2 regions of the Mycobacterium sp. NGS67 genome follow, and region 2 is predicted to be linked to the other one. Evidence: riboswitches for the same ligand, from Rfam matches in the RefSeq annotation. Region 2 holds a riboswitch; the other holds the start of a gene.
What was found. Region 2 has a riboswitch for magnesium ahead of AC5Y4D_RS03855 (PPE family protein). Riboswitches for the same ligand answer to the same signal wherever they lie in the genome.
Positions count from the first base shown of each region.

Region 1: linked by a shared signal. The riboswitch ahead of AC5Y4D_RS06985 (Rv1535 family protein) and the one ahead of AC5Y4D_RS03855 (PPE family protein) in region 2 are both predicted to bind magnesium.

Region 1 is NZ_JCALCF010000006.1:23,376-32,686, reverse strand. It holds gene AC5Y4D_RS06995 (carboxymuconolactone decarboxylase family protein) at 1-252, shown strand, start outside; gene AC5Y4D_RS06990 (NAD(P)H-dependent flavin oxidoreductase) at 405-1,526, shown strand; M-box (ykoK) riboswitch at 1,708-1,877, shown strand; gene AC5Y4D_RS06985 (Rv1535 family protein) at 2,136-2,360, shown strand; gene ileS (isoleucine--tRNA ligase) at 2,653-5,790, shown strand; gene AC5Y4D_RS06975 (PE family protein) at 5,864-7,504, opposite strand; gene AC5Y4D_RS06970 (DNA polymerase IV) at 7,617-9,059, shown strand; gene AC5Y4D_RS06965 (asparaginase) at 9,024-9,311, opposite strand, start outside.
Region 2 is NZ_JCALCF010000003.1:197,220-206,530, reverse strand. It holds gene AC5Y4D_RS03865 (PPE family protein) at 1-1,080, shown strand, start outside; gene AC5Y4D_RS03860 (PPE family protein) at 1,147-2,301, shown strand; M-box (ykoK) riboswitch at 2,454-2,627, shown strand; gene AC5Y4D_RS03855 (PPE family protein) at 2,984-4,183, shown strand; gene AC5Y4D_RS03850 (PPE family protein) at 4,713-5,876, shown strand; gene AC5Y4D_RS03845 (PPE family protein) at 5,912-7,282, shown strand; gene AC5Y4D_RS03840 (DUF732 domain-containing protein) at 7,331-7,633, shown strand; gene AC5Y4D_RS03835 (PPE family protein) at 7,962-9,200, shown strand; gene AC5Y4D_RS03830 (PPE family protein) at 9,233-9,311, shown strand, end outside.

The DNA.
Region 1 (9,311 bases), on a different contig from region 2:
CAGGCCTACGAGGGGTTCGGGCCCAGCGAGCGTGCCGTGCTCGCGGCCACCGACGACATTGTGCGCGACGGTGCGATGAGCGCGGCCAGCTGGTCGGCTTGTGAAAGCGAATTTGCCGGTGACACAACAATTCTCATCGAGTTGGTGACCGCGATCGGGGCGTGGCGGATGGTGGCTTCGATCTTGCAGAGTCTGCAGGTCCCGCTGGAGGACGGCGTGGCCAGTTGGCCGCCCGACGGCGTGGCGCCCTAGCCGCCCGACGGCGTGGCGCCGTAGCCGCCCGCGCCGTGGCGCCCTACCCGCCCGCGCCGAGCGTCACGCTAGCGTGACGTTCGGCGTCCGCAGTCACGCTAGCGTGACGCTCGGCGAACGGTCCCGGTCGGCGGCGGCGTAGCTTTGGCGGCATGCGAACCAGGGTCGCCGAGATGCTCGGCGTTGAGTTTCCGATCTGCGCGTTCAGCCACTGCCGGGATGTGGTCGCCGCGGTGACCAATGCGGGGGGATTCGGGGTCCTCGGCGCCACCGCGCACAGCCCGAAACGCCTCGACAGCGAGCTGACCTGGATCGAGGAGCAGACCGGCGGCAAGCCCTACGGGGTGGATCTGCTGTTGCCGCCAAAATACGTCGGCGCCGACACCGGCGGGATCAACGCACGCCAGGCCCAGGACCTACTCCCCGAAGAGCACCGCGCGTTCGTCGACGAGTTGCTGACCCGCTACGGGGTAGGGCAGCACGCCGATACCGAAGAGGCGATCCGGGGCGGACTCAACATCTCGCCACGAGGCTACGAACCGCTGCTGGAGGTGGCGTTCGCCCACAACATCCGGTTGATCGCCAGCGCGCTCGGGCCGCCGCCGCACGACCTGGTCGAGCGGGCTCACCGCCATGACGTGCTGGTCGCCGCCCTGGCCGGAACCACCGAACATGCCCGTCGGCACGCCGCAGCCGGTGTAGACCTGATCGTCGCGCAGGGCACCGAGGCGGGCGGTCACACCGGTGACGTGGCCAGCATGGTGCTGGTGCCCGAAGTGGTCGACGCGGTGGCGCCGACGCCGGTACTGGCCGCCGGCGGGATCGCGCGAGGCCGCCAGATCGCCGCGGCGCTGGCCTTGGGCGCCGAGGGTGTCTGGTGCGGATCGGTGTGGCTGACCACCGAAGAGGCCGAGACCGCGCCGGTGGTCAAGGACAAGTTTCTGGCGGCGAGCTCGTCGGACACGGTGCGTTCCAGGTCGTTGACCGGGAAGCCGGCGCGGATGCTGCGCACCTCGTGGACCGACGAATGGGAGCGCCCCGACACTCCCGACCCGCTGGGTATGCCGCTGCAGACCGCGCTGGTCACCGACTCGCAGGTGCGGATCAACCAGGCCGCGGCTCATCCGGGCGCGAAGGCGCGGGAGCTGGCCACCTACTTCGTCGGTCAGGTGGTCGGCTCGCTGGATCGGGTGCGGCCGACGCGGGCGGTGGTGCTGGACATGGTCGAGGAGTACATCGACACCATCGGACGGTTGGACGGTTTGACTGACTGACCCGTGCCGTCGTCGAGCGTGCAGCCACTGCGAAAAACCTTGCGAATTTTCGCAGTAGCTACACGCTCGGCGAAAAGAGTGTGATCGTGCCCACATCTGCAGGTAGCACTGCATGAAAGATTGCGACACGGACGGTGGGGCGCGTTGACCGCGCGGGCCGAGTGGTGCATGATCGGTCGGGCAAGCACCTCGTTAGGTGAGGCGGCTACACGAACATAGGCCACTGACCCCGAACGTCGAAAGACGCCCCGGGTCAGGACAGCTCTTCCCGGCTTAAGGGTTGAGCCCAGGTGGCTTCCGGTTTATCGGACACGTCGGGTAGTGCCAAAGCTCTGACGAGAGGGGTGCGGATTTCCGGCATTCGCCGGATTCTGTTCTCCTTTGTGTGCACACTGACAACAGTGTTTGTCGTGACCGAGAGGAGGTGAGGGACGCATGAGTTCCAGTGGCAGTCCGGGTCGATATCCGGGCGTGATTTCGTCCCTGACCGATCTTCGGTGCGGCGTTCTCGGCTGAGACGCCACTAGATCGGAGCCGGTGCGGGGCGGGATCTACCAAGAATTCCTTGAGGTCCACCTGTAATCGTTGGCTATCCGCTAGGAGGCGATCATGACCAGCGCTCTGTATGACGAAGTTGTAACCATCCCCGCTGCCCCTCGGCTGCACGTGGTGCGCGACGTACCCGCGGCCCCGGCGCCGAAGAAGACGGCAACCCGGATCGGCGCAGCCGGCAGCGACCCGCTGGTCGACGGCGCCGCCCGCCTGCTCAGCGTTCCGCTGCGGCACATGTACGCCGCGCTGTGGCGCATCGGCGTTCTCGAGGTGCAGGCGTAACGCATGGACAGCGAGCAACTCTGGACTCCGAGGGGCTAGCCGACTGCGGGTGCGTCCTGCGGTGAGCTAGCTCCTCGGAGTCCATTAGAATTTCTTGTTGGCGTCGATCCGGCCATCACCGGGGAGCTTTCGGAAGAACAGCCAGTGCGGCCCACTAGAACCGAACGGGTAGGCCCGTCACAGCCTTTCGAGCGGTCACGCGTGAGCGTGGCAAGCGGGGTGGTACCGCGGCGCTTGCGCATCCGCGCATCGTCGTCCCCGGCCTGAAGGTGGCTACAGGGAGACGACGCACGTGACCGACCAGGCTTACCCGAAGCTGGCCAGCGGGGCGCCCGATTTTCCGGCACTCGAACTCGAGGTGCTCGACTACTGGTTCCGCGACGACACCTTTCGCGCCAGCATCGCCAACCGGGACGGCGCAACCGAATACGTCTTCTACGACGGTCCGCCGTTCGCCAACGGGCTGCCGCACTACGGGCATCTGCTGACCGGCTACGTCAAGGACATCGTGCCGCGCTACCGCACCATGCGCGGGGACAAGGTGGAGCGCCGATTCGGTTGGGACACCCACGGTTTGCCCGCGGAGCTGGAGGTCGAGCGGCAGCTGGGCATCACCGACAAGTCGCAGATCGACTCGATGGGCATCGCCGCGTTCAACGACGCGTGCCGCGCCTCGGTGTTGCGCTACACCGACGAATGGCAGCAGTACGTCACCCGTCAGGCCCGCTGGGTCGACTTCGACAATGACTACAAGACACTGGATCTGTCCTATATGGAGTCGGTGATCTGGGCGTTCAAACAACTGTGGGACAAGGGCCTGGCCTATGAGGGCTACCGGGTGTTGCCGTACTGCTGGCGCGACGAAACACCGTTGTCCAACCACGAACTGCGGATGGACGACGACGTCTACCAGAGCCGCCAGGACCCCGCCCTGACAGTGGGATTCAAGGTGACGGGCGGTCCGCTGGATGGCGCGTATCTGCTGATCTGGACGACGACCCCGTGGACGCTGCCGTCGAACCTCGCCGTCGCGGTCAATCCCGACGTGAGCTATGTGCAGGTGCAGGCCGGCGGCCGGCGTTTCGTGCTGGCCGAGGCGCGGCTGGCCGCCTACGCGCGCGAGTTGGGGGAGGAGCCTGAGGTGCTGGGGACGTACCCCGGCGCAGAGCTGCTGGGCACCCGCTATCTGCCGCCGTTCCCTTATTTCACCGACTCGCACAACGCTTTTCAGGTCCTGCCCGCCGACTTCGTCACCACCGAGGACGGCACCGGCCTGGTGCACATGGCGCCGGCCTACGGCGAGGACGACATGGCGACCACCGACCCCGTCGGCATCGTGCCCGTCACCCCCGTCGACGCCAAGGGCCGCTTCGACGCCACCGTCCCGGATTACCAGGGACAGCACGTCTTCGAGGCCAACCCACAGATCATCCGCGACCTGAAGGCCGGCGGCGGACCCGCCGCCGAGAACGGTGCGGTGCTGCTGCGCCACGAGACCTACGAGCACCCGTACCCACACTGCTGGCGCTGCCGAAACCCGTTGATCTACCGGGCGGTGTCGTCGTGGTTCGTGCGGGTCACCCAGTTCCGCGACCGCATGGTCGAGCTCAACCAGCAGATCACCTGGTATCCCGAGCACGTCAAGGACGGGCAGTTCGGCAAGTGGCTGCAGGGTGCCCGGGACTGGTCGATCTCGCGAAACCGCTACTGGGGCACGCCGATTCCGGTGTGGAAGTCCGATGATCCCGCCTATCCGAGAATCGACGTCTACGGCAGCCTCGACGAGCTGGAGCGTGACTTCGGGGTACGTCCGGACAACCTGCACCGGCCCTACATCGACGAACTCACCCGGCCCAACCCCGACGACCCCTCCGGCGCCAGCACGATGCGCCGCATCAGCGACGTACTCGACGTATGGTTCGACTCGGGCTCGATGCCGTACGCCCAGGTGCACTACCCGTTCGAGAACGGCGAGTGGTTCTTGGGCGGGGCGGCGGGAGAGGGGGAAGCCCACTATCCGGGCGACTTCATCGTCGAGTACATCGGCCAGACCCGCGGCTGGTTCTACACCCTGCACGTGCTGGCCACCGCGCTGTTCGACCGGCCGTCGTTCAAAACCTGTGTGGCACACGGGATCGTGTTAGGCTCCGACGGCCAGAAGATGAGCAAGTCGCTGCGCAACTACCCGGACGTCACCGAGGTGTTTGACCGCGACGGCTCCGATGCCATGCGCTGGTTTTTGATGGCGTCGCCGATCTTGCGGGGCGGCAACCTGATCGTCACCGAGCAGGGCATCCGCGACGGGGTGCGACAGGTGCTGCTGCCGTTCTGGAACGCCTACAGCTTTTTGGCGCTCTATGCGCCGAAAGTCGGTACCTGGCGCACCGATTCGACGAATGTGCTGGACCGTTACATCCTGGCCAAGCTGGCGGTGCTGCGCGACGACCTGACCGACGCGCTGGATGTCTGCGACATCTCCGGGGCGTGCGAACAGCTGCGCCAGTTCACCGAGGCGTTGACGAATTGGTATGTGCGACGGTCGCGTTCGCGGTTCTGGGTGGAGGACGCCGACGCGATCGACACCCTGCACACGGTGCTGGAGGTCACCGCGCGGCTGGCCGCGCCGCTGCTGCCGTTGGTGACCGAGATGATCTGGCGGGGTCTTACGGGTGGGCGTTCGGTGCATTTGACGGATTGGCCGCAGTCGTCAGAACTGCCGGCCGACCCCGAGTTGGTGACCGCGATGGATCAGGTTCGTGAGGTGTGTTCGGCGGCATCCTCGCTGCGCAAGGCCAAGAAGCTCCGGGTACGGCTGCCGTTGCCGAAACTGACTGTGGCGGTGGAGAATCCGGACAGCCTGCGGCCCTTCGCCGATTTGATCGGCGATGAACTCAACGTCAAGCACGTGGAACTGACCGACGCGATCGACACCTACGGGCGGTTCGAACTCACCGTCAACGCCCGCGTCGCCGGACCGCGGCTGGGCAAAGACGTGCAGGCGGCGATCAAAGCCGTCAAGGCCGGCGACGGCGTCGTCAACCCCGACGGCACCCTGACAGCCGGGCCGGCGGTGCTGCAGCCCGACGAGTACAGCTCGCGACTGGTCGCCGCCGACCCCGAGTTCACCGCCGCGCTGCCTGGTGGGGCCGGACTGGTGGTGCTGGACGGGACGGTGACCCCGGAATTGGAAGCCGAAGGCTGGGCCAAGGACCGCATCCGCGAACTGCAGGAGCTGCGGAAGTCGACCGGCCTGGAGGTGTCCGACCGGATCAACGTGGTGATTGCCGTGCCCGCCGAGCGCGAAGCGTGGGCGCGTACGCACCGCGACCTGATCGCGGGCGAAATCCTGGCGACCACTTTCGAATTCGGCGAACCGGACGAGGCCGCGGAGATCGGCGACGGGGTGCGGGTCGGCATCGCCAAAGTGTGACGAACAGACGCAAAGGCCCCCATTTCCGGTCGGAAATGGGGGCCTTTGCGTCTGTTCGCGCCGGAAATGGTGACTAGAGCAGGCCGCCTAGGAGGGGCGGAGTGGAGCCGCCGCCCAGCCCCGGCAGCAGACCCGGCAGACCCGGCAGGCCGGGCAACCCGGGCAGAGTCGGCAAGCCAGGCAAGCCCGGCAGCCCCAGACCGCCTAGCCCGCCCAGCAGACCTCCCAGATCCGGCAAGCCGCCCAACAAGCCGCCCAAGTTGCCCAACCCGCCCAGCAAACCGCCCAAGTCGGGCAGGCCGCTGCCCAGCCCGCCGAGCACGTCGCGCAGCCCGTTCGTCACACCGCTCAGGTTCGGCAGTGAGCCGATGCCCGGCAGGACTACCTCCGGCAACGGAACCAGCGGGCCGAGCATCGGCGGCGCACCTATCGCTTCGGCCAACTGCTGTGGCGCGTAGAGCAACAAACCGGGCAGGATTCCGCCGGTGGGGGTGCCGCCCAGCGGGATGGACAACAACGGGGTCGGGCTTGCCAGCGGGTTCACCACCAGCGTCGTCGTGGACAGTGGCGTGAGGATTCCGCCGAGCGGGATCTGCGCCGTCAGCGGGACGGTAACGCCGGGGAGCGGGCCGACGCCCAACGGCAGGGTCACACCCGGTAGGCCCAAACCGAAGGAGACCTGACCATTCAGGAAGCCATCGGTCACGACCGCCGGAGCCGTCAAGACCGCGACGAGAGCCCCGAAACCGTCCCCGCTCTGCACCGCACTGCCGAACGCCGAGGCGACGGAGACGACCGCGCTGCCCGTCGTGATCGGCGAACCGATGAAGTCAATGCCCAACGCGATCGGGAATCCGAAGAAGGCCGCCCCCAATTCCAAAGCGCCGAGCTGGTTCAATCCAACCGTCAACGGATTGATGTTCGTGCCGACCGAGTACGAGAAATCGGTGATAGTCGACAACACGTTGACGAAGTTCTGACCGATTCGAGCCGGTATCGACGCGATCGGCGTGAGGTCGCCCGGGATCAGGCTGAACGCCCCACTGCTCAAATGCTGACCCGCGTTCGAGAATGCCGAAGTGACGATTGCCCCGTAGCTGATCTGATTGGCGACGAACTGCCGCAGGAAGGGGAACGGATTGGCGGCCAGGCCGTTGCCGAGGCTCTGCAGATTCGCGACGGTGTTGCTGAACAGTCGCTCGTAAGGTCCGGTGATCGCGGCCAAGCTGACCGGCGTGGGTCCGGGCGTCGGACCGAAGACACCAGGCAGCAATGCGTTGAGGGAGGGAATACCGAGGCCGCCCAACAGTCCACCCGGATTGACCAATCCGAGGCCGCCCAACAGCCCGCCGGGACCAGTCAGGCCATCCAGGATCGACGCCGCCGGTAACGCCGCCGCAGCCGCCGGCGCGGCGCTTGCCAGCAGCTGTTGGGCTATCGCGGTTTCCGTGCTGAGGTAAGCGCCCACACTCGAATTCAGCGCCCTGACGAATTCCGCATGGAAAGCCTGAGTGCGAGCGCTGATCGCCTGAAATTCCTCGCCGAAATCGCCGAACATCGCGGCGATGACACCGGAGACTTCGTCGGCGGCGGCGGGCGCGAGACCGGTGGTCACACCGGCTACGGAATTCGAGGCTTCGGTCAATGCAGCGCGTATGCCCGCTAATTCCTGCGCGGCGACCTGAACCCAATCCGGTGAAACGACGAATGACATAGCCAACTCCCTCGACCCCGATGTCAGCGGCAAAACCGGTATGCGCTGGTGGTGAATCACCACCCAAACCCTCAATTAAACATGCGTAGAACTCGATATTTTAGCCACGCTAATGGCGTGCTGGCCTAATCCTCCAGCGACAGCGCCAATAGCATCGACACCCGTGGAGTCCCGATGGGTGCTGCACCTGGACATGGACGCGTTCTTCGCGTCCGTCGAACAACTCACCCGGCCGACCCTGCGTGGCCGTCCGGTGCTGGTGGGTGGGCTGGGCGGCCGGGGAGTGGTGGCCGGGGCAAGCTATGAGGCGCGGGTGTTCGGCGCCCGCTCGGCGATGCCGATGCACCAGGCTCGCCGGCTGGTCGGGGCGGCGGCGGTGGTGCTGCCGCCGCGCGGTGTGGTGTACGGCGTGGCCAGTCGGCGCGTCTTCGAAACGGTGCGCAACCTGGTGCCGGTCGTGGAGCAACTGTCGTTCGACGAGGCTTTCGGAGAACCCGCCCAGTTGGCGGGCGCATCGGCGGACGAGGTGCAGGCGTTCTGCGAAGAGCTGCGACGACGGGTGCGTCACGCGACGGGTCTGATCGCCTCGGTCGGCGCGGGCTCCGGCAAACAGATCGCCAAGATCGCCTCCGATCTGGCCAAGCCCGACGGAATTCGGGTGGTTCGGCCCGCCGAGCAACAGGAGTTGCTCGGTGCGTTGCCGGTGCGGCGGCTGTGGGGGATCGGACCCGTCGCGGAGGAGAAGCTGCACCGGCTCGGCATCGAGACGATCGGGCAGTTGGCCGCGCTGTCCGATCCCGAGGTGGCCGACATCCTGGGCGCCACCGTCGGGCCCGCGCTGCACCGGCTGGCTCGCGGCATCGACGACCGCGCCGTTGCCGAGCGCGCCGAGGCCAAACAGATCAGCGCCGAGTCGACCTTCGCCGCCGACCTGACCACGCTGGACCAGCTGCGTGAAGCGATCGAGCCGATCGCCGAGCACGCCCATCGGCGCTTGCTCAAAGACGGCCGCGGCGCCCGCACGGTGACGGTGAAGTTGAAGAAATCCGACATGAGCACGCTGACCCGCTCGGCGACGCTGCCCTACGCCACCACCGAACCGAGCGCCCTGGTGGCAGTCGCTCGCCGACTGTTGCTGGATCCGCTGCAGATCGGACCCATTCGTCTGCTGGGCGTTGGCTTTTCGGGTCTGAGCGACGTGCGTCAGGAGTCGCTGTTTCCGGACCTGGACGTGGGCCCGGAACCGGTCGACGACGTCCACCACCAGGACTTCGAGACGCTGCGCGCGGCCCTGCTGACCGGGCAGGATGTCCCGTCGTGGCGGGTCGGCGACGACGTGATGCACCGCGACTTCGGGCACGGCTGGGTTCAGGGCGCCGGCCACGGTGTGGTCACCGTCCGGTTCGAGACGCGTAGTACCGGACCCGGCCAAGCCCGGACGTTCCCGCTCGACACCGCCGACCTCAGCGCGGCCAACCCGGTGGACAGCCTGGACTGGCCGGAGTACGTCGGGCGACTGTCAGCCCCAGCGGCCGACGACGTCGGCGACCGGTAGCCCCGCCGCCAGCGTCGCCATCAGCAGCACCCGGGCCTGCGACGGCGCCAACCGCGGCACCGTCAGAGCGCCCGCCCGCACCAGGTCGTGACCCGGTCCATAGCCCGCGCTCACCGGGCCGCCGGGCACCCGCGTGGACACCGCGACCACCACCCCGTCGGAGCCGCACAACCGCCGCACCCCGTCGATCACCGCCGCGCCGGCGTTGCCCGAGCCGAGCGCCTCCAACACCACGCCCCGCGCCCCGGCGGC
Region 2 (9,311 bases):
ATGCTGGCCGCGGCCACACCGTATATGGCGTGGATGCTCAGCACCGGAACGCAGGCCGAGGAGGCCGCCACGCAGGCGGCGGCGGCCGCGGGGGCCTACGAAGCCGCCTACGCCATGACGGTGCCGCCGGCCGAGGTCGCGGCCAACCGCGCGCAGCTACAGCTGCTGGTCGCGACCAACTTGATCGGGCAGAACACCTCCGCGATCGCGGCGACCGAGGCCGCCTACGGCGAGATGTGGGCCCAGGATGCTGCGGCGATGTATGGCTATGCCGTCAACTCCGCCTCGGCCGCGACCCTGAGCCCGTTCGCCCAGCCGGCGCCGGTCGCCGACGTGGCCGGCCTGGCCAACCAGGCGTCGGCGGTCACGGCAGCCGCCGGGAGCGACGCGGCTTCTCTGACGCAATCGGAGCTACCGCAGCTGATGTCGTCGGTTCCGGCTGCGCTGCAGAGCTTTTCGGCACCCGCTGCCGCGACGGCCGAGCCTTTCCCGGGCGCCGATCTGCTGGCCGACATCCTGAACTTCCTGGACGGCAACGACGGGAACCCGTACGGGATCTTCCTGAACTCCAGCCTGGTGAACGGGTTCGTTTCGGCCGGCTACATCAGCCCCGCCATCGTCGCTCCCGCGGTGTTCGCCGGGTTGGCCGATATCAACGCGGTAGCGCTCGGTGCGCAAGAAGGTGCGGAGGTGCCGGGGATGGGGTCGGGTGCGGGGAACGCGCTGCCGATTCCCGCGGATGCTCCTGGGAACCCCATCAGCCTTCCGCCGTTGACCGACACCGCCACGGTGTCGATGACCACCGGCGCCGGGGTGACGGCGGCGACCAATCAGTCGGCAGTGGTGGGTCGTTTGTCGGTTCCGCAAACCTGGACGGCCGCGACCGCCGTGGCCAATTACGCCGGCACCGCCAACCCGGGCGGGGGCTGGACGAGTAATGCGGTCGCTCCCGAGGCCGCGGCGGGCATGCCGGGAGTACCCGGCGTGCCGATCGGGGGCATGTACGGCAACAACTTCGGTAATCCGCCGCGGTACGGATTCCGGCCGACGATCATGGGGCGCCCGCCGGCTGCTGGATGACAGGAGGGAGCAACCGCGAAGTTGGACCGACAGTCGTCCAACGGTTGGTCGAAGGAGGTGCCGGTATTGGATTTCGGAGCACTCCCACCTGAAGTCAACTCTCTACGTATGTACACCGGGCCCGGCTCGGCGCCGATGCTGGCCGCGATGCAGGCCTGGGACGCGATTGCCGCCGAAATGCATTCCAGCGCAACAGCATACGAGTCGGTGATCTCGGGCTTGATCAGCGAAGGCTGGCTGGGCCCGACTGCCGCGACGATGGCGGCCGCGGTCGCGCCCTATCTGACCTGGATGAGCGTGACCGGGTGGCGGGCCGCGCAGACGGCCAGTCAGGCCGCGGCGGCAGCGGCCGCGTTCGAGACGGCATTCGCCTTGACGGTGCCACCGGGTGTCGTGGCGGCCAACCGGGCGCGCCTGATCGCACTGGTCGCCACCAACTTTCTGGGCATCAACGCGCCGGCGATAGCGGCCACCGAGGCGGAATACGCCGAGATGTGGGCACAGGACGCCACGGCGATGTACGGCTACGCCGCCAGCGCCGCAGCCGCTGCCGTGCTCACACCGTTCGGCGCACCCGACGAGACCACCAGCCCGTCGGGACCGGCCGACCAGGCCGCCGCGGCGAACGATCCCGTTGGCCAACTGCTGCAGGAACTCGCCGCGCCGGCCGCACCCCTGGACATCCTTCCCCAGTCGGGCCTACTCGTCGACGTCCTGAACTTCCTGGACGGCAACGACGGGAATCCCTACGGGATCTTCCTCAACTCCACTCTGTTCAACGGGATCTTCTCAGCCGGCTACCCGGCGCCGGCTCTGCTCGTGCCCGTGGTCACCGACGCGATAGCAGACGTCAACGCGGTGACACTGGCCCAAGAAGCGGCCAACTCGATCCCGCCGGCGGGTCCCGATGCCGGCAACGCGACCTGGTCGGGCGCGACGGTCGCCCGATCGGCTACGGGCAGCGTCGCGGCCGGAGCCAACCAGGCGTCGTTGGTCGGGCGACTGTCGGTGCCACCGAGTTGGACTTCGGCCGTCGAGGCCGGCAATCGCAGCGGCGTCGGGTCAGTGCCCGGTCCGTCCGGCACGGCTGCCGCGGCCGCGACCGGCGTCCCCGGCATGCCGGGCATGCCGGTAGCCAGTCCCTACGCACGCCACTACGGCAACGGACCCCGCTACGGCGCGAAGCTGACGATAATGCCGCGTCCACCGGCCGCCGGATAACGATTTTTTCGCCGACGACGGCATCCCGAGTCCCGGCATATTCGGGTACCCATAAGCCCATATTCGCCGGGTATGGAATTCCTCAGCCGAATTGCATAATGCCCGGAGTTTTGAGTTGACGCGACGCGCTTGGAGTGCCACTATGGCTTTCGCATGCACCTCGCTAGGTGAGGCGTCTGCACGGACATAGGCCACTGACCTCGAACGTCGAAAGACGCCCAGGGTCAGGACAGCTCTTCCCGGCTTAAGGGTTGAGCCCAAGTGGCTTCCAGCGTTTCCGCTGGATACGCCGTGTGGTGCCAAAGCTCTGTCGAGAGGGGTGCTTGGTCCGGCTGGGCTCGTCTGCCCGCCGGACCTCATCCCTGCGTGTCGTGCGCCCGGCATCCCCGCATGCCACGACCCAGAGGAGGTGAGAGCGGAGTGAGTCCCGACGACAGTCCCTATCCGAGATCGAAGACCATTTCGTTTCGATCCGACCCGGGCATTGTTTTCGCAATCTGATCGCTGTTTCCGATAAACGCGACCCGCGCTCGCCGACTTTGCGATGCGCTTAATTGGTGTGCGCGGAAATAACCGCAGAATTGCTATTTCGGCGACCCGAGTCGGACTCGTTCATCGACATCTCGGGTCGCCCGGTGCCGTCACCGCGCCCGGCGTCCCTCGACCGGCCGAGGAGGCACCGATGACCGCCGCACTGGATTTTGCCGCGTTGCCGCCCGAAGTGAATTCCGCGCGCATGTACGCCGGGGCCGGGTCGGCGCCGATGCTGGCTGCTGCGTCGGCGTGGAACGGGTTGGCTGCTGAGCTGCGTGCCACCGCGCTGGCCTATGACGCGGTGCTGTCCGCGCTGACCGGGGAAGAATGGTTCGGCCCGGCATCGGCATCGATGGCCGCCGCGGCAATGCCGTACGTGGCCTGGTTGAGCTCCGCCGCGGCGCAGGCCGAGCAGACCGCCGCGCAAGCCGAAGCCGCGATGGCGGCCTACGAAGCAGCATTCGCCGCCACCGTGCCCCCACCGCTGATCGCGGCCAACCGGGCTCAGCTGGCGGCACTGATCGCCACGAACGTCATCGGTCAGAACACTCCCGCGATCGCCGCGACCGAAGCCCTCTACCTCGAGATGTGGGCGCAGGATGCCGCCGCGATGTACGGCTACGCGGCCTCGGCGGCGGCAGCCACCGAGCTGAGCCCGTTCGTCGAACCCCAGCAGGCCACCAGCGCCAGCGGACTCGCGGCGCAGGCCGCGGCGGTCGACCAAGCGGTCGGCGGGTCAGCCGTCTCAGCGCACAGCACGCTCTCACAGCTGATGTCTGCCGTACCGGGCGCACTGCAGGGACTGTCCGGCGCCGACGGCGGTGCGGGCTTGTCGGACGTCGCGAACGCGTTGCTGACCGGAACCGGGTCCTCGAGTTGGGGCGACCTTCTGGAGGTGTGGGGTCCCAACGCCAACATCTGGAACACGATCACGTCGACGGGCATTTTCACGCCGGGCTCCACCGTCGGGACCCTGTCGAGCTTGTTCGGTGCCTCGGCGATGTCCGACGTGGCCGGCACCGCCGCGGACGTCTTTCCTGCGGCGGTCGGTGAGACTGCATCGCTCGAATCCGTACGCGGGATCAGCCCGATGGCCACGGCGGCGGCCGGCAATGCCGGCAGCATAGGCAGGCTCTCGGTGCCGCCAGGGTGGACCGCGACCGCCCCGGTGGCCGGCCCGCTGCATTCGGCGCTCGGGGGGACACCCATGATCGCCCCGCCGCCGGCAGGCACCCCAGGCATGCCCGGGGTTCCGCTGGGCAACGTCGCGGGCCAGTCCTTCGGTCGGGCCGTCCCACAGTACGGGTTCCGGCCCACCGTGGTGGCCCGCTCGCCGGCTGCGGGATGACGCGGGGCGGGCGCTACCTCGAGCCGTAGCGCCCTTCCCAGCAAACGGTGGTTTGCCGTTGTCGTTGCCTTCGGCGCGCCGGCGCGTCAGGGCAGTGACCACCATCACTTCACCGGTGAAACCGGGCGATCACGACTGCCTTGATGTGATTGGCGGCATTGGCGTCGAATGCAGGGCAGGACGCTCGAATCGATCTCGTCTGAACGGATTTTCGTGGTCGTCGACGTTTCTTGATTTCCGTGCACACATTCGGTGCATTTATCCCGGTAAAAATTGGTTCCGTCGCAGACTTTGTATTTGCCGGTTAACAAACGTTGCGGTGAGTTCACAACCAGTCAGGCGGCACGGAGATCCCTCGTTTACCTCGCGATTACGTCAGCGGAACGCCGCGAAAATAACTCTCCGTGAGCATATCTTTTGCCAGGCCCAAGCCTGAAGCGAACTTCACGGGGTCGAACCCTTACCGGCGCGGCGACGCTGCAGCGCACCGACACCAACACAGCCGGCAAGACATACGGGGGTGCTACGCATGGACTACGGAGCGCTGCCGCCCGAGATCAACTCCGGGCGCATGTACACCGGTCCCGGCGCCGGTCCGATGCTGGCAGCGGCACTGGCCTGGGACGAGCTCGGCGCCGAATTGCACACCACCGCAGTCAATTACGCATCGGTGATCGACGGATTGGTCGTCGGGTCGTGGCAGGGCCCGACGGCGATGGCGATGGCCGCCGCGGCCGGACCCTTCGTGTCATGGATCCACGCCACCGCCGTCCGCGCCGCGGAGGCGTCCGCACAAGCCAACGCTGCCGCCTCGGCATACGAAACCGCTTTTGTGGCAACCGTTCCGCCCCCGGTGATCGCCGCCAACCGCGCGCAGCTGTCGGTTCTGATCGCCACCAATATCTTCGGACAGAACACTCCCGCCATCGCCGCGACCGAAGCCCACTATCTGCAGATGTGGGCCCAGGACGCCATGGCCATGTACGACTACGCCGCCACGTCGGTTGCCGCCAGCCAATTGACACCGTTTACCGAGCCGCCGCAAACCACCAGCGCGTCGGGCACCGCGGCGCAGGCGGCGGCGACCGCTCAGATCACCGGTAACTCCGCGGCCGCGGTGTCGCTGCCCGCGGCGCTCGGTGACGATCTGGCGAACTGGAACACCATCATGGGGACCCTCACCGGACCGTTCTCGCTGCAGGGCTGGACTTCCATTCCGGGTGGCCCGTTCTTGTCCTTCGGACAGCTCTACGCCTCCGCGCAGAACGTGCAGGGACTGCAATCCTTCTTCGCACCGGCACAACCCGTGACCGGCGCACTGGCACCGATCGCAGAGTCGATCAGTCCGCATCTGTCGTCGGCAGCAAGCCCGGCCGCGGCCACCATGGGCCGCGCGGCCCTGGTGGGCGGCATGTCGGTGCCCCAGGGCTGGACGACGGCGGCACCGGCGATGAGAGCCGTTACCGCAGCACTGTCCAGCACCTTGACCGCAGTACCCGCCGCCGCACCGGCCGCGGAGGCCGGCGTGTTCGGACAGATGGCCCTGTCCAGCCTTGCCGGGCGCAGCCTCGCGGCTGCGATCAGCGGCTCGCGCGGCGGCAGTGCTGCCGTGGCGACGTCGCTGGGCGGTGTCATCGCGGAGGCCGACCCGGCGGCGGCCATGATCTTCGTGCTCCCGCCGCTCGAGGACTGATTTCGATGCAGTTTCCAGGCAGGGGGTGACCGGGGATGTTCTACGCAGCGTTTCCGCCGGAGGTCAATTCGGGCCGCATGTACACCGGGCCGGGATCGGGACCCCTGCTCGCCGCCGCGGCCGCCTGGGACGGCCTGGCCGCCGACCTGCAGGCCACCGCCGCGTCGTATGCGGCGGTGATCGCGAATCTGACCAGCGGTCCCTGGGTGGGTCCGTCGTCGGTGGCCATGGCCGCCGCGGCGACACCGTATGTGACCTGGATGAGCGGCACCGCCGCGCAGGCCGCCCAGGCCGCGCGCCAGGCCAACGCCGCCGTCGCCGCCTACGAGACGGCCTTCGCCGGGCACGTGCCGCCGGCCGAGATCGCCGCCAACCGCAGTCAACTCGCCTCGTTGGTGGCGACGAACATATTCGGGCAGAACACCGCGGCGATCGCCGCGGTCGAGGCGCAGTACGGCGACATGTGGGCACAGGACGCCGTCGCGATGGACGGCTATGCGGCCTCGTCCGCGACAGCGAGCGAAGTGACCCCGTTCGTCGAGCCACCGCAGATAGTCGACGCGTCGGGGCTGGCGAACCAGGCCGCGGCGACCGGGCGGGCCGCGGGCACCGCGGCAGGCACGGCCGCGCAAACGATCCTGTCGGCCGGTAATCCGGTATCGGGGATCCTGGAAGTGCTGGCCGGCCTCAGCACCGACTACACCACCACCGTCACCGGACTGCTCAACGGCCTCTTCGGGTCAAGTGGCGCATCGACTTTCACGACGCTGTACTCCGCGGTGAAGGTTCCGCTGAGTTTCAGCACCCAGTTCAACAACGTGGGGTTGCTGGCCAACTTTCCGGCATCGCAGTTCCTCAAATTCGGCCCGAAGTCGGCGTCCGCACTCGGCGAACTGCCCAAGGACGCGCTGGGCGGCGGCTTGACGCCGCACTGGGGTCGCGGCTGGCTGACCGGCGGCATATCTCCTAGCGCCACAGCCAATTTCGGACGCGGGACCCTGGTGGGAGCGCTGACGGTGCCGCCCAGTTGGACCGCCAACACTCCGGCCATCAGAACGGTTGCCGCGGCTCTGTCTGCCGCCGGACCGCAACCTGTGCCGGCCGCCGAACTCGGGCAGGGCACCTTGTTGAGTTCGGTGTCGGCGGCGGGTATGGCCGGAAGCGCCTGGGGCGCCGGCGCTTTGCGTCCGGCGACGAGTGCGCGCAGTCGCCTCAAGCCGGTCACAGACGATCTGAAATCGCCGGAGATGCTCAGACGCATGGTGGCGCGGATCTCCGAGCGTCCGGACAGCGTCCAGCACCACACCGTGGACAAGGAGGGTCTGGACAGCCTTCTGGAACATCTGGCGAAAATGCCCGGCATCCATGCCGTGCATCTGACGAATGGTGACAGAGCCAAACTCTGACCGCCCGATACCCGGTCAGGCTGACGAAGAGGAGAACTCGTGTCGCGTATGGTGATGGCGCCGGTGCTGGCATGCCTCATGATCGGCCTTGCTGCACCGGCATACGGCGATCCAGGCGACGACGCGGGTTTCCTGGGCGCGTTGCGTGACGCCGACATCGGCTACAGCAATCCCGGACAGGTGATCGGCTCCGCCCAAGCGGTGTGCACCTGCTTGAACAACGGTGAGTCGGGCTTCGAGCTGGTACATGACGTCAAAAAGCGCAACCCGGGCTTCAGTCTGGACGCCGCAGCCGAGTTCGCCGTCATTTCGGCCAGATACTATTGCCCACAACAGCTCGTCCGCAGCTGACCGGTAAACGGCATTTCCCACATCTATCTGTAAGAGCCCCGGCGCGGCTTTGCTGCCGTCAATGACATTTCTTCGCCGAATTAACTCGGAAAAGGAACCGCACGCGTCGAATCGCCGACCGGAATTGCCCGCTATATACGGTCGGCAATTGCCGTTGTACCGAGGATATTCGATGCCTCCCGGGCCATGCGGTTGCTGCTCCAGGCGTGGAATCATGCGGAGTGCTATTGGGATAGCTGGTGAGTTTCGTATGAGTTCGGCAAGCCCCCCGGCGCAGTGGCAAACCCGTGATTACGATGGCTGGCACAGAGGGACCGGAGGGGAATAGATGGACTTCGGGGCGCTGCCGCCAGAAATCAACTCTGGACGAATGTATCTGGGGGCAGGATCCGGACCGATGCTGGCTGCGGCCGCCGCGTGGGACGCATTGGCGGCCGAGTTGCACTCCAGCGCAGCGGCCTACAGCTCGACGGTCGACGGGTTGGCCGTCGGCTCGTGGCACGGGCCGGCAGCTATGTCGATGGCGACGGCGGCCGCGCCGTATATCGCGTGGATGACCGCGACAGCGACGCAAGCGGAGCACACGGGCACCCAGGCCAAACTCGCCGCGGGCGCATACGAGGCCGCCTTCGCGGCGACCGTGCCCCCGCCCGTCATCGAGGCCAACCGCGCGCTGCTGATGACGTTGATCGCCACCAACATCCTCGGGCAGAACACCGCCGCGATCGCCGCCACCGAAGCGCAGTACGCAGAGATGTGGGCGCAGGACGCTGCCGCCATGTACGCCTACGCGGCGTCCTCGGCGGCCGCCACGCAGTTGACGCCGTTCACCGAACCACCGGAGACCACCGACCCTTCGGGCGCGGCCAGGCAAACCGCGGCGGTATCCGAGGCCGCCGCTGCCTCCGAGATCCAGTCGGGATTGTCCCAACTGATGACCGCGGTGCCCAACGCACTGCAAGACGTGGGTCCGGCGGCAGCCGCTCCGGCGGCGACGACCCCCGTCGGCTCGGTGATCGAAGCGATCTCACCGTTCGCCGTCGGGATCCGGCCGTTCTTCGCTGCCATCACCGGCGCCTACAGTCCCATCATCGGGTTCGTCCTGTTCGGCGGCTGGTGGTTGTTCGCCGGGCAGATTCTGGGTCTGTCGCAGAATGCGCCCGGGGTCGCTTCACTCCTGAACTCCGGCGGGAAGCCGCTGGCCGGTCTGTCGCCGCTGCGCGGCGGCTACGTCGCGTCGGTGCCGGCGGGCGTGTCCGGCGCGATGGGGCAGTCCACGCTGGTCGGGTCGCTCTCGGTGCCGCAAGGCTGGGTGACTGCGGCACCGGTGATGCGGACCATGGCATCGATGCTGCCCGGCGCGAGCGCGGGGGCGCTTCCGGCAATTCCCGCTGCGGCCGAGGGCGGCCTGTTCGGCGAAATGGCCATGGCAAGCCTGGCTGGACGCGCGCTGGCCGGCGCCAGCATCCGCACCACCAGTAGTGGCGCCTCGAGCATCACCGGCGGCGTTGTCGCCGGCGAGGACGTCGCCACCACGGCGACCATCATCGTGATACCGGCGGACTGACCGATGACCTCAGCACACGAAAGGCGCAGCTGATGAGTTTCGCGGTGCGGCCACCGGAGATCATCTCCTGGCAGATTTACACCGGCCCGGGCGCGGGCCCGATGCTCGCGG